DNA from 2 places in the Serpentinimonas maccroryi genome. Region 1 is predicted to be linked to the other one. Evidence: predicted binding sites of a transcription regulator. Region 1 holds the regulator's gene; the other holds the start of a gene.
What was found. The regulator FNR, encoded in region 1, switches genes on or off when oxygen is low (the NO sensors DNR and NnrR bind a similar motif). The targets are predictions, from matches to a motif close to TTGATNNNNATCAA.
Positions count from the first base shown of each region.

Region 2: the regulator FNR is predicted to act here: its motif matches at 1,599-1,612, upstream of SMCB_RS04105 (protocatechuate 4,5-dioxygenase subunit alpha).

Region 1 covers NZ_AP014569.1:1,305,675-1,311,800, forward strand. Annotated here, with positions in the region: gene SMCB_RS06015 (sulfite exporter TauE/SafE family protein) at 3-713, opposite strand; gene hemN (oxygen-independent coproporphyrinogen III oxidase) at 752-2,131, opposite strand; gene fnr (fumarate/nitrate reduction transcriptional regulator Fnr) at 2,281-3,000, shown strand; gene SMCB_RS06030 (hypothetical protein) at 3,050-3,352, opposite strand; gene ccoG (cytochrome c oxidase accessory protein CcoG) at 3,426-4,859, opposite strand; gene ccoP (cytochrome-c oxidase, cbb3-type subunit III) at 4,884-5,789, opposite strand; gene SMCB_RS06045 (CcoQ/FixQ family Cbb3-type cytochrome c oxidase assembly chaperone) at 5,819-5,956, opposite strand; gene ccoO (cytochrome-c oxidase, cbb3-type subunit II) at 5,977-6,126, opposite strand, start outside.
Region 2 covers NZ_AP014569.1:862,354-868,479, forward strand. Annotated here, with positions in the region: gene SMCB_RS04095 (helix-turn-helix domain-containing protein) at 1-681, shown strand, start outside; gene SMCB_RS04100 (LysR family transcriptional regulator) at 578-1,585, opposite strand; gene SMCB_RS04105 (protocatechuate 4,5-dioxygenase subunit alpha) at 1,711-2,145, shown strand; gene SMCB_RS04110 (class III extradiol dioxygenase family protein) at 2,203-3,054, shown strand; gene SMCB_RS12940 (ATP-binding protein) at 3,055-5,415, opposite strand; gene SMCB_RS04120 (ABC transporter substrate-binding protein) at 5,412-6,126, opposite strand, start outside.

The DNA of each region.
Region 1 (6,126 bases):
CATTATGAAACTATGCAATCGGTATGCAAAAACGCCACTGGCTCGTCGCACCACAAACCCGTGGGGTGCGCGATGCCCATCCACAGCGCCGCGCTCGAGACCAGCACCAGCGCCAGACCCGCCAGCCGGATGCCCCAGCCGCCGCTGCGCGCGTCTTTGAGCTTGAGCAGCAGCCACGGCGCTGCCGTGAGCGAGACCATGGTGCCCAGCGCAAAAGCGGCCATGATGGCGGCGCCGTTGACCACGCTGGCCGACAGCGAGGCCACCAGCAGCGCCGAATACAACAGCCCGCAGGGCATGAGCGCCCAGCCCACGCCCAGCACCGCCGGCGCTTTGGGGCCGAGCCGGTTCATGAGCGGGCGCGCACGCCGCCACACCCCTTGGGCCCAGCCCTCGATGAAGGCCGGCTGGCGCGCCTGCAACAGCAGCACCAGCCCCAGCAGCAGCGCCGCCACGTGCATCAGCGTCCAGAGCGGGCGGATGATGGCGGTGTGCTGCCCCATCCAAGCCAAGCCCTGCACGGTGCCAGCGGCCAGCGCGCCCAGCAGCGCGTAGCCTATCAGGCGGCTGAACTGGAAGGTGAGCAAAGCGCGCACGCGCCGCGGCTCGCCGGCGTGGGCAATGCCGGCGCAGGCCGCGCCGCACATGGCGATGCAGTGCGGGCCGCCCACCAGCCCCATCACCAGTGCCGAAAGCAGCATCGATTCAAACATGGGCCGACTCTAGCAGCTTGGCAGCGGCGTTGCAGCGATCAAATGATTTTGGAGAAGCGCGCCCGGTCGCGGTCTTGCTGCAGGTGCTTGTCGAACTGCATGGCGATGGCGCGCACCAAGTACCAGCCGGTGTCGCTGACTTCTATGCTGCCCGCGCTCAGGCGCAGCAAACCCATCGCTTCGAACTCGCGCAAGCGCTCCAGCTCGGGTTCAAAATAGCTTTTGAACTCGATCAGGTGCGCCAGACCGACAGCCTCGAAATCCACCCGCCCCTGACACATCAGCGCCATGATCACGGCGCGACGCAGCAGGTCGTCGCGGCTCAGCGCCAGCCCACGCACGATCGGCAGCCGCCCTTGGTCGAGGTGGTCGTAGTACTCTTCGAGCGTCTTGGCGTTCTGGCTGTAGGTGGCCCCGATGCGGCCGATGGCCGAGACCCCGAGGGCGATCAAATCGCAGTCGGGCTGCGTGCTGTAGCCCTGAAAATTGCGGTGCAGCCGCCCCTGGCGCTTGGCCACCGCCAAGGCATCGGTGGGCAGCGCGAAGTGGTCCATGCCCACATAGACGTAACCCGCTTGGTTGAAGATCTCGAGCGAGATCGAGAGCATGGCCAACTTGTCGGCTGCCGGTGGCAGTTCGGCGGCCACGATGCGCCGCTGCGGCTTGAAGCGTGCCGGCAAATGCGCGTAGGCGTAGAGCGCAATGCGGTCTGGGCGCAGCTCGCGCACGCGCTCCAGCGTGTGGCGAAACGACTCGGGCGTTTGCTGCGGCAGGCCGTAGATCAGATCGACGTTGACGGATTCGAAGCCGATGCGCCGCGACGCCGCCACCAAGTCGAACACCTGCTCGGCGGGCTGGATGCGGTGCACGGCCTTTTGCACCGTGGGGTCAAAATCCTGCACGCCAAAACTCAGGCGGTTGAAACCCAGGCGGTGCAGGTGCTCCAGCCGCGCAGGGGTCACGGTGCGCGGATCGACCTCGATCGAATACTCGCCCCCCGGCACCAGCTTGAAGTGGCGCTGCACCATCGCCACCAGATCGCTGAGCTCCTCGTCCGACATGAAGGTCGGGGTGCCGCCGCCGAGGTGCATCTGCGACACGCTGTGGCCCGAGCCCAGATGGCGGCACTGCAACTCGAGCTCGCGCGTGAGGTAGCGCAGGTACTCGGCCGACTTGCTGTGGTGCTTGGTGATGACCTTGTTGCACGCGCAGTAGTAGCACAGCGAATCGCAAAACGGGATGTGGACATAGATCGACAGTGGCAAGGCCAGCGAGCCGGCATGGCGCTGGCGCAAAGCCTGCACATAGTCTTGCTCGCCAAAGGCTTCGACGAAGCGGTCGGCGGTCGGGTATGAGGTGTAACGGGGGCCGGGCACGTCAAAACGCCGCAGCAACCCCTCGTCGATGACAGGTTTCACTAAAATTTCTCCTGGTGCGAGAATATGCACCGAACATCCCCCCTCACCCTTGACCTGAGTCAAGTCGAGCCCATTTTTTGTTTTCTTTGACGCGCGCCCCACACGGCAGCACATGGGTTAAGCTTCGCGCACTATTTGGCCGCGCTTACATGGATATTCAGAGCATCAAAGTCGCCTGTTCAGGCTGCAATCTGCGCGAGTTGTGCTTGCCTATGGGGCTCAAACCGCAAGAGCTGGAGCATCTCGATCAGATCATATCGAATCGGCGCCGCATCAAACGCGGAGCGTCCCTGTTCAGCGCGGGCGAAGCCTTCACCGCACTGTACGCGGTGCGCTCGGGTTTTTTCAAGACCTGCATCACCAGCGCCGACGGGCGCGACCAAGTCACCGGTTTTCAGATGATGGGCGAGATCATCGGCATGGACGGCATCGTGCACGACCAGCACGCCTGCGACGCGATCGCGCTCGAAGACGCCGAGGTCTGTGTGCTGCCCTTTGACCGCATCGAGCAACTGTCGCGCGAGTTCAGCGCCTTGCAGCACCATGTGCACAAGATCATGAGCCGCGAGATCGTGCGCGACCAGGGCGTGATGCTGCTGCTGGGCACCATGCGCGCCGAGGAGCGGCTGGCGGCCTTTTTGCTCAATTTGGTGCAGCGGCTGCACGCGCGCGGGTTTTCGCAGTCTGAACTGGTGCTGCGCATGACGCGCGAAGAGATCGGCAGCTACCTGGGCATGAAGCTCGAGACCGTGAGCCGCACCTTTTCGCGCTTCATGGAAGACGGCATCATCGACGTGCGCCAGCGCTACGTGCTGATCAAAGACACGCAGGCGCTGGAGCGGCTGGTGAACCCGCCGATGCGCAACTAGGGGCCTAGGCTCTGCTCGTGTGCCACGAGGCGCCGCTTTGCAGGGCACCCTACTGCCGTGGCGGCGGGACCTCGGGGCTGGCAGCGTGGTTGCGCGCTTCGCGTGCCGGGCGCAGGCTAGCCAAGTAGGTGGCGCGCTGTTCGGGCGTCATCATCTGCAAACGGCGTTGATCAGCTGGCACCATGGGCGCATTGCGGTCCAGCACCGGGTCGCGGTTTTTGACGGCGGTGACGACCAAGGCGAGCGACAGCGCAATCGATGCAGCCGGCAGACCAAACACCAACCACGTGTAAGGCTCACGGTACCAAGGGGCAGGCTTGGTCGGGGCTGGGGCGGCTTGGGCAGTGCTCATGGTATTTGAGTGTAGGTCTGGAGGCTAAAAGTTCAGGCGCAGGCACAAAAAACCTGTGTGGCTGCAACGGTGTTCATTGACGCGGCATCATAAAGACCGAGTCTTGGCGCACCGTCATGGGTTCGGCACCCAAAGATTGCACCTCGAAGTGGATCGGGTGCATGCCCGGCGCGCTGCTGCCCGGCGGCACACGAACCGTCACCGCCAGCGCCCGCGCACCCGTAGGCGCGAGGGAGAATTCGGTCTCGGAGATCACTTGCAAACCCGGCAAACCGTGCACCACCAGACGCAAGGGTTGCTCTTGCTCGGTGGCGTTGAGCATGCGCAGCGTGTAAACGTTTTCCACGTAGCCTTGTTGCACCACACGCGACAAAATGGTCGAGTCGCGGATGACGTCGAGCTTGAGCGGTGTGCGCAGGTACAAACTGGTGAACAGCGCCACGGTGATGAGCAGCAAAATGGCACCGTAGGCCAAAACCCGCGGCCGCAGCACGCGGCGCCACATCTGGGCCGAGGTCCAGCCCTGCTCGAGCCCGTTTTGCGTGGTGAAGCGCACCAAGCCCTTGGGGTAACCGACCTTGTCCATGACTTGATCGCAGACGTCGGCGCAGGAGCCGCAACCTATGCATTCGTACTGCAAGCCCTTGCGGATGTCGATGCCGGTGGGGCAAACCTGAACGCAGAGCGAACAATCGACGCACGAGCCCAATTTGAGCAGCGACAGATCGGCTTGGCGCGAGCGGCGGCCACGCGGCTCACCGCGCTGCGCATCGTAGGTCACGACCAGGGTGTCGCGGTCGAACATCGCGCTCTGGAAACGCGCGTAGGGGCACATGTGCTTGCACACCAGTTCGCGCATGTAGCCGGCGTTGCCGTAGGTGGCAAAGCCATAAAACAAAATCCAGAAGCTTTGCCAAGGCCCGAGCTCGGCCTGCCAGACCGCCAGCCAGAGCTGTTCGATGGGGGTGAAGTAACCCACAAAGGTAAAGCCGGTCCACAAGCCAAAGGCGATCCATAGCAGTTGCTTGAGGGTTTTTTTGCCGTATTTCTCCAGCGTATGGCCGGATTGATCGAGCCGCATGCGGGCCGTGCGGTCGCCTTCGACCAGCTTTTCCATCCACAGATAAATTTCGGTGTAAACCGTCTGCGGGCAAGCAAAACCGCACCACAGGCGTCCGGCCACGGCCGTAAACAGGAACAAGGCCAGGGCCGAGATCACCAGCAGACCGGTGAGGTAAATCAGGTCGTGCGGGTAGAGCACGAGGTTGAAGAGGTAGAAACGCCGCTCTTCGAGGTCAAACAAAACAGCCTGCCGGTTATTCCATTGCAACCAGGGCAGGCCATAAAAAACGATCTGTGTCAGCCAGACCATGGCCCAGCGCCAGTTGGTAAAGAACCCCGCGACGGAACGTGGGTAGATCTTTTGCCGATCGGCGTAGAGCGATATCTCGATTTCGTCTGGTCTGGCGGCTGAGTTGCCGCCATCCGGTTGGGTGCTATTTGACAATTGAGGAACGACGCCGAATCGGTTTTATTGCGGAGGGTTGGATTTGGCCCACACGTAGCCGGTCAACACATGAATCTGCTGCTCGGACAGCAACACGTTTTGCGGCGGCATGACGTTCATGATACCTTCGTTGATGCTGCGCACCACGGCATCGACCCCAAAACCATGCAGCCAGATGTCGTCGGTCAGGTTGGGGGCACCGATCAGATAGTTGCCCTTGCCTTCGGCGCCGTGGCAGGCGATGCAGGTGGCAAAGTTGGCCTTGCCGGCGGCTGCCCGCACGCTGTCGTGCGGCGCGCCCGAGAGGCTCAACACGTAGTGCGCCACGTTGAGCACGTCTTCGGGCGAACCCACGGCTTCGGCCAAGGGCGGCATGACCGCTACCCGACCTTGGGTGATCGAGACTTTGATGGCCTCGGGGTCGCCACCCCAAATCCAGTCTTTGTCGGTCAGATTGGGGAAGGTCAGGCTGCCGCGGGCGTCGGCGGCGTGGCAGACGGCGCAGTTGTTCATGAACAGGCTTTCGCCGATCTGCATCGCAACCGGGTCAGCGGCCAGCTGTTGCACCGACATCTGCGCGAAGGCCTCGAACTTGGGCGCCACCCTCGCCTCGTTGGCTGCGCGCTCGGCCTGGTACTGCCCCACCGAACTCCAGTTGAGCAAACCGGGAAACTTGCCAAACATCGGGTACAGCAGGCCATAGACCAAGGCGAAGACCACGGTGATGATGAACATCCAGACCCACCACTTGGGCAGCGGATTGTCTTTTTCGATGATGTCCTCGTCCCAGACGTGGCCGGTGGTGTTGTCTTTGGTCGGGGTAACCTTGACCCGACTGGCGTACCAGAGCAGGCCCAAGCAGGCCAAGATGCTGATGAGGGTCAGCCCAGCAACGTAGTAATGCCAGAAATAGCTTGTGAAGTCGCTCATGATGTTTCTCTTGTGAGTGAGTGCGCGGCTTAATCTTCTTTGAAGGGCAGTTGGGCGGCGTCATCGAAACGGCCCTTGTTGTGCCTGGACCACGCCCACCAGACGATGCCCAAAAACACCACCAAACTGACCACGGTCACTATGCTGCGGTAATCGTTGATATCCATGCTCGCCGCTCCTGGCCGCCTCAGCGAACCGAAGTACCCAGAACCTGCAAATAGGCAATCAGAGCATCCATCTCAGTCTTGCCCCGCACCGCGTCGGCGGCGCCTGCCACCTCTTCGTCGGTGTAGGGGTGCCCGAGCAGCTGCAATACCCGTAAGCGCGCTGGCATGGC
Region 2 (6,126 bases), 440 kb from region 1:
ACCCCCGAAACCGATGGCCGCGTGCTGACGCTGAGCGCACGCTGGCTGCTCGAGGGCGAGACGGGGGCGCTTGGAACGGCCTTTCAGGAGCTGTTTGCCGCCCCGCGCCTGTTGCACTTTTGGGCCGAGGAAGCTGTGGCGCAGCGGCTCGATGCGCTGTTTCGGGAGCTCACGCACGAGTTTCAATGGCCCACCGGGGCGGGCGGCTCGCCGGTGCTGGGCTGGCTGGCGCGGGCGCTGGTGTGGCGCCTGGCACAGGCCAGCGCGCAACAGCGCCAAGCCGCCCCGGCGGGCACGCGGGCACACCAGCACCAAGCGCTTTTCACGCGATTTTTGCTGCTGCTGGAGCAGCATTTTCTGGAGCACTGGCCGCTGCAGCGCTACGCGGAGCGGCTGGGGCTGTCGCTGCAGCGCTTGAACCGCCTGACGCGCAGCGCCAGTGGCCGCAGCGCCCTCGAGTTGGTGCACGAACGGCTGACCCGCGAGGCTTGTCGGCGCCTGCTCTACATCGCCGCACCCGCTGCCAGCTTGGCGCTCGAGCTCGGTTTCGACGATCCTGCGTATTTCTCGCGCTTCTTCAAGCGCCGCACCGGCCAGAGCCCGCAACAGTATCGGCAGGCGCAGCGGCAAGCGGTGCAGGTGGTGCGGACTGTTGCGCAGCCACCCCCGGCTGGGGGCTGAGCAGGGCCGGCACCAGCGCCTCGATCTGGGCGCGCAGCCAGCGCTGCGCCGGGTCGTGCTGGTGCCGCAGGTGCCACACCAGGTACATCGGCAACGGCGGGCAGGCCAGCGGTGGGACGGCGCTGGCCAGGCCGCGCAGCAGGTGGCGCTGCAGCAAGCCGGGGGCGGTGGCGAGCAGGCGGCTGCCGGGTAAAAACGAAGCCAGGCCGGCAAAACCAGGCACCAGCACCCGAAAGCGTCGCTGCACCCCGCGCCCGAGCAGCCACTGGTCAAAGTCCAGGGCCCGGTTGGGCTCATAGACCACGGTGGCGTGGTCGGCAGCCAGGAATTCGTCTAGGTCGCGCGGGGCGGCGCGTTGGGTGGGATCGTAAAACACCCGGTAGGCGTCTTCAAACAGGCGTTTTTGCACGATGTCGGTGCCATCGGGCGGTCGCGGACTGAGCACGAGCTGGCAGTGTTGCTGGCGCAGCAGCTCCAAGCTCGGGATGCCCGACGGAATCACGTGCAGCCGCACCTTGGGGGCCAGGTGTTGCAAGCGCTGCAACAGCGGCGGCAGCAGCAAGTCGCGCTGCAGATCGTTGGCCGCCACGGTGACGCTGCCCTCCCACAGGACCGGCTCGAAGCGCTCGCGCCGTGCAAAGCGCTCCATTTGCTCCAGCAGCGCCTGCGCCGGTTCCAACAAAGCCTCGGTGCGCGCCGTGGCCACGATGCCGCGCCCAGACTTGACAAACAGCGGGTCGCCTACGATGGCGCGCAGCCGATCGAGCTGGTGGCTCACCGCCGACTGCGTCACCCCCAAGCGCTGGGCGGCGGCGGTCACCGAGCCGGTTTGCGCCACCGCCACCAGCAGGCGCAGCAAGCGCGCATCGAGCGCGTACCAATCAAAATCATTCATGGGTTGCATGATGACTCCTTGCTTGATCGAAGTCAATTCATGCGCCACACTGGGGCACCCGCTAGAGCCAAAACGGTCTGCGCCCAAGCCGTGCTCGACCGCCCTTGCAGACCACACCACCCAGGAGTCCAAGAATGAGCAGCCCAGTATGCAATCAAAGCGTCACCCGCAACCCCAGCGATCCCAGCGCCCCCCGCGATACCCATGACATCCCCGGCACGACGCCGTTTGACGGCGCGCTCGCCCAAAAGGGCTACGCGCTCAACAAAATGTGTTTTTCGTTCAATCACCAAGCCAACCGCGAGGCCTTTGTCGCCGACCCCGAGGGCTACATGGCGCGCTACGGCCTGAACCCGCAGCAGGCCGAGGCGGTGCGCTCCAAGCAGGTGCTGGCGCTGCTGCAAGCCGGTGGCAACGCCTACTACCTGGCCAAATTTGCCGGCATATTTGGCCTCAACATGCAAGACATCGGGGCACAGCAGACCGGCGTGAGCAAGCCCGAGTTCATGGCCAAACTGGCCGCGGCCAACCAGCAGCCCGACTGGCCTGCGGCCAAGCTCGGGGTCTAGCGCTAGACCCTGCGCCACCCCCAACCCCATTTTCCCTATAGCGCCTCAAGGAACCTCATGGCAACCCTACTCGGTGGCTTGGCCACTTCGCACATTCCGGCCATCGGCAACGCATTGGCCAAAGGCTGGCAGCAAGAGCCCTACTGGAAGCCCTTTTTCGACGGCTTCCCGCCCATCCACCGCTGGCTCAATCAAGTGCGCCCCGAGGTGGTGGTGGTGTTCTACAACGACCACGGGCTCAACTTCTTTCTCGACAAAATGCCGACCTTCGCCGTCGGGGCCGCCGCCGAGTACCACAACGCCGACGAAGGCTGGGGCATCCCGACGCTGCCGCCGCTGGCCGGCTGCCCGGAGCTGTCGTGGCAGATCATCCGGCATCTGGTGGCGCACGAGTTTGATGTCGTGACTTGCCAAGAGATGCTGGTCGATCACGCCTGTACGCTGCCGTTGAAGCTGTTTTGGCCCGAATACGAGGTGGCCCCGGTACAGATCGTGCCGATCGACATCAACACCGTGCAGTTCCCACTGCCCACGGCGCGGCGGGTCTATAAGCTGGGCCAGGCGGTGGGCGAGGCGATCCAGCGCTGGGACAGCGACAAACGGGTGCTGGTCATGGCCACGGGCGGGCTGAGCCACCAGCTCGAGGGCGAGCGCGCCGGCTTCATCAACAAGGCCTTCGACCAGCAGTTTCTCGAAAGCATGGTCTCCAACCCCGAGTGGGCAACCCAGTTCAGCGATCTGGAACTGGTCGAACGGGCCGGCACCCAGGGGGTGGAGCTGCTGATGTGGCTGGCCATGCGCGCCGCCCTGACGCGCGGCGGGGCTGGGGTGCGCAAGGTGCACAGCAACTACCACATCCCGATCTCGAACACCGCCACCGGGGTGATGGCACTGGAGTGTCTGGCCTGATCAAGGCGCAGCGCTGCCGACCGGGGCAGCTCCCTGGACGAGTTCCCGGGGGGCCACCAGCGGGCAGGTGAGGGTGAAGCGGGCCCCTTGGCCCGGGCTGCTCTCGAGCGCCAAGCGTCCGCCCAGCACCCCCGTCACCAGGTTGTGCACGATGTGCAGGCCCAGCCCGCTGCCGCCCTGGCCCAGCCGGGTGGTAAAAAAGGGCTCGAACACGCGGTCTTGTAGGTGCGGCGCAATGCCCTTGCCGTCGTCGCTCACGCTGAGTGCGAATTGCTCGCCCTCGAGGGCCGATGCCTCGATGCGGATGCGGCCGCTGGCGCGCCCTTGCAGCCCGTGCACCCAGGCGTTTTGCACCAGATTGGCCAGCACCTGCCCGAGCGGGCCGGGAAAGCTGTCGAGCCAGATGCCGGCGGGCACCTCGACCTCGAGCGCATAGGGGCTATGCTTGAGCATCGGCTGCAGGGTTAGCACGATTTCGTGCACCAGTTCGGACAACTGAAACCGGCGCCGCTGCGAACTGGCCTGGTCCACCGCCACCTGTTTGAACGAGCTGATGAGCTCGGCGGCGCGCTCGAGGTTGCGCGTGGCGATGTCGTCGGCCGTGCCCACTTGTTGCACAAAGGCGTCGAGCTCGCTGCGCCGCAGCCCCTGCTGCAGGCGCTCGCGGAACTGACGCAGGCTCTCTTGTAGCGTGCTCGTCGCCATCAGGGCGTTGCCGATCGGGGTGTTGAGTTCGTGCGCCACCCCGGCCACCAGGCTGCCCAAGGCGGCCAGTTTGTCGGCTTGGACCAACCGGTCTTGGGTGGAGCGCAGTTCGTTCAGGGTGCGTTGCAGTTCGTTATTGGCCTGTTCGAGGCTCTGGGTGCGCTGCTGCACCCGGTCTTCGAGCTCGCTGTTGAGGCTGCGCAGCTCGGCTTCCAGCCTTTTGATTTCGCTGATGTCGATGTCCATGCAGACGAAGCGCACTTCGTCCGCCTGCTGCCCAGGGATCGCAAAGGTGGTGGAATAAATCCAGTGCAAGGCGCCGTCAGCGCCGCGCAAGGCGCCCTCGAAGGGGCCGAAGGGTTCGCCGGTGCGGGCGATGCGCTCCAGGATGGCTTCGAAATCGGCCTGTTGCTGGGTGTCGTAGTACAGATCGACCGGCCGCTTGCCTATGGCCTGAGCGCGGCTGTAGCCCAACATGCGCTCCGAAGCCGGGTTCCAGTCCACCACCCGGCTGTCGCGGTCGTAGATCTGCACCGCCACCGTGGGCCCGAGGTCGATGATGGCGCGCAGTTGCTGCTCGCGGCGGCGCACTTCCTGCGCCATCTGGCTCAGGCTGTGTTCGAGCTGCTGCACCTCGGCGATGCGGCTGCGCGGCGTGGTGGCCTCGTAGTCGCCGCGCGCCAGCGCCTCGGAGTAGTCCACGCTGCGGCGCAGGTGGCGCCCGATCCGGGTGGCCACCAGCAGGTTGAGCAGCAAGCCAAAGCCGATCGCAAACAACACCACCACAGTGCTCAGAATGGAGGCCGCACGCTCCGTAGCCCGCGCCCGCTCCAGCGGTTGACCGGCAAAAACGACCCACCCGAGGCGGTCGAGGCGCATGGCGTAGCCTTCAAACGCTTTACCCTGGTGCTCGATGCGGCCATGAGACCGTGCCGAGTCAAGGGCGCCAGCAATGGGCTCCAGGTGGGCGATGTTGCGCCGGTGCAGGGGGTCGAGCGGGTCGGGCGAGCCGACCAGTTCGCCGCGGCTGTCGGTGAATAGCACCAGCAGGTCGCCGCGCTGGCCCCATTCGACGCTGCCCGTGACCAGCGCCTGCACCGAGATTTCGGCGACCATGAACCCGTTGGACAAGGGCAGGGCGATGCCCACCACCGGCTGCTCCACCAAGGGCGAGAGGTACTGGTCGCTCCAGACCGGGTGCTCGCCTTGAGCAGTCAAACGCAAAATGGGCAGGTTGCTCAGGTCGGCCCCAGAGCGCCCTGCGGTCGTGGGGTAACCGAGGGCAAAAGGCAATACGAAATCGAGCACCAAAGCGTCGGGGCCGACCCAGTAGATGGCTTGAAAAGTGCCGGCCTGATCGACCAACTGCTGCGCAAAGCGGCGCACGAGGGGGTCAACCCGTTTGCCTTGGATCGGGCCGCCTGGGCTGGCAGCACGGAGCATTTCGAGCTGCAGTTCGGTGGCGTTGAGCAGGTCCTGCAACTGCTGCACCACCACGGTGGCCATGCGCTGCTGCTCGTGATGCTGCCTCTCCCGTTCCAGCGGCAGGCGCCAGAACAGCGTCAGTGCCACCACCAAGGCGACCGACAAGGCAATCACCAGCACGAACTGGCCCACCAACAGCCAGCGGATTGAGAGCGCGCGCGGGGCTTTCATGCGCGTACGGTGCTAAAGCGGCCGTTGCGAATTTCGGTCATCACCAGCGGGCGCAGGTGGTCGCCGTAGGCGTCGAAGACGATCGGGTCTTGCAAGCCATTGAAGCTGCGCACACGCAACAAGGTGGCTTTCAGCGCTTCGCCAGCCGCTTGTTGCTGCAGCGCCTGCAGCAGCACCTGGGCAGCATCGTAGGCGGCGACTTCGGCAAAACCCGGCGCACGCCTGAAGCGCTGCTCGAAGCGCTGCAAAAAATCCAGATAGGCCGGGGTGCGGCTTTCGCGGTCAAAGTATTGCGACACCACCATGCCCTCCACCGCGCGCCCGCCGCGCACGATCAGCTGGTCGGTCGAGGCCCACTCGGCGGCTTGCAGCGCCGGGGTTTGCGGGCTGCGCCGGGCCAGTTGGGCCAGCATGGCGGTGTCGCTGGCGCTGGCCACCAGCACCAACGCATCGGGCTGTTGCACCAATGCCTGTTGCAGCGCCGCGTGCGCCTGCTGCGGTTGCAGCGGCCCGCGGTAAACCACCGGTTCGGCTACATCCGCCCCCAGCGCACCGGCTTGGGCCAGAAAAAAATCGGCCCAACTGCGGGTGTAGGCGGCGTTGGCCTCGTCGCGGACCAGGGTCAGCCGGCGCCAGCCGCGCCGCTGCACGGCGAAGGTGGCGCTGTGGGTGGCGTACAAGCGCGTGCTGGCGCAGACGCGAAAAAACAAG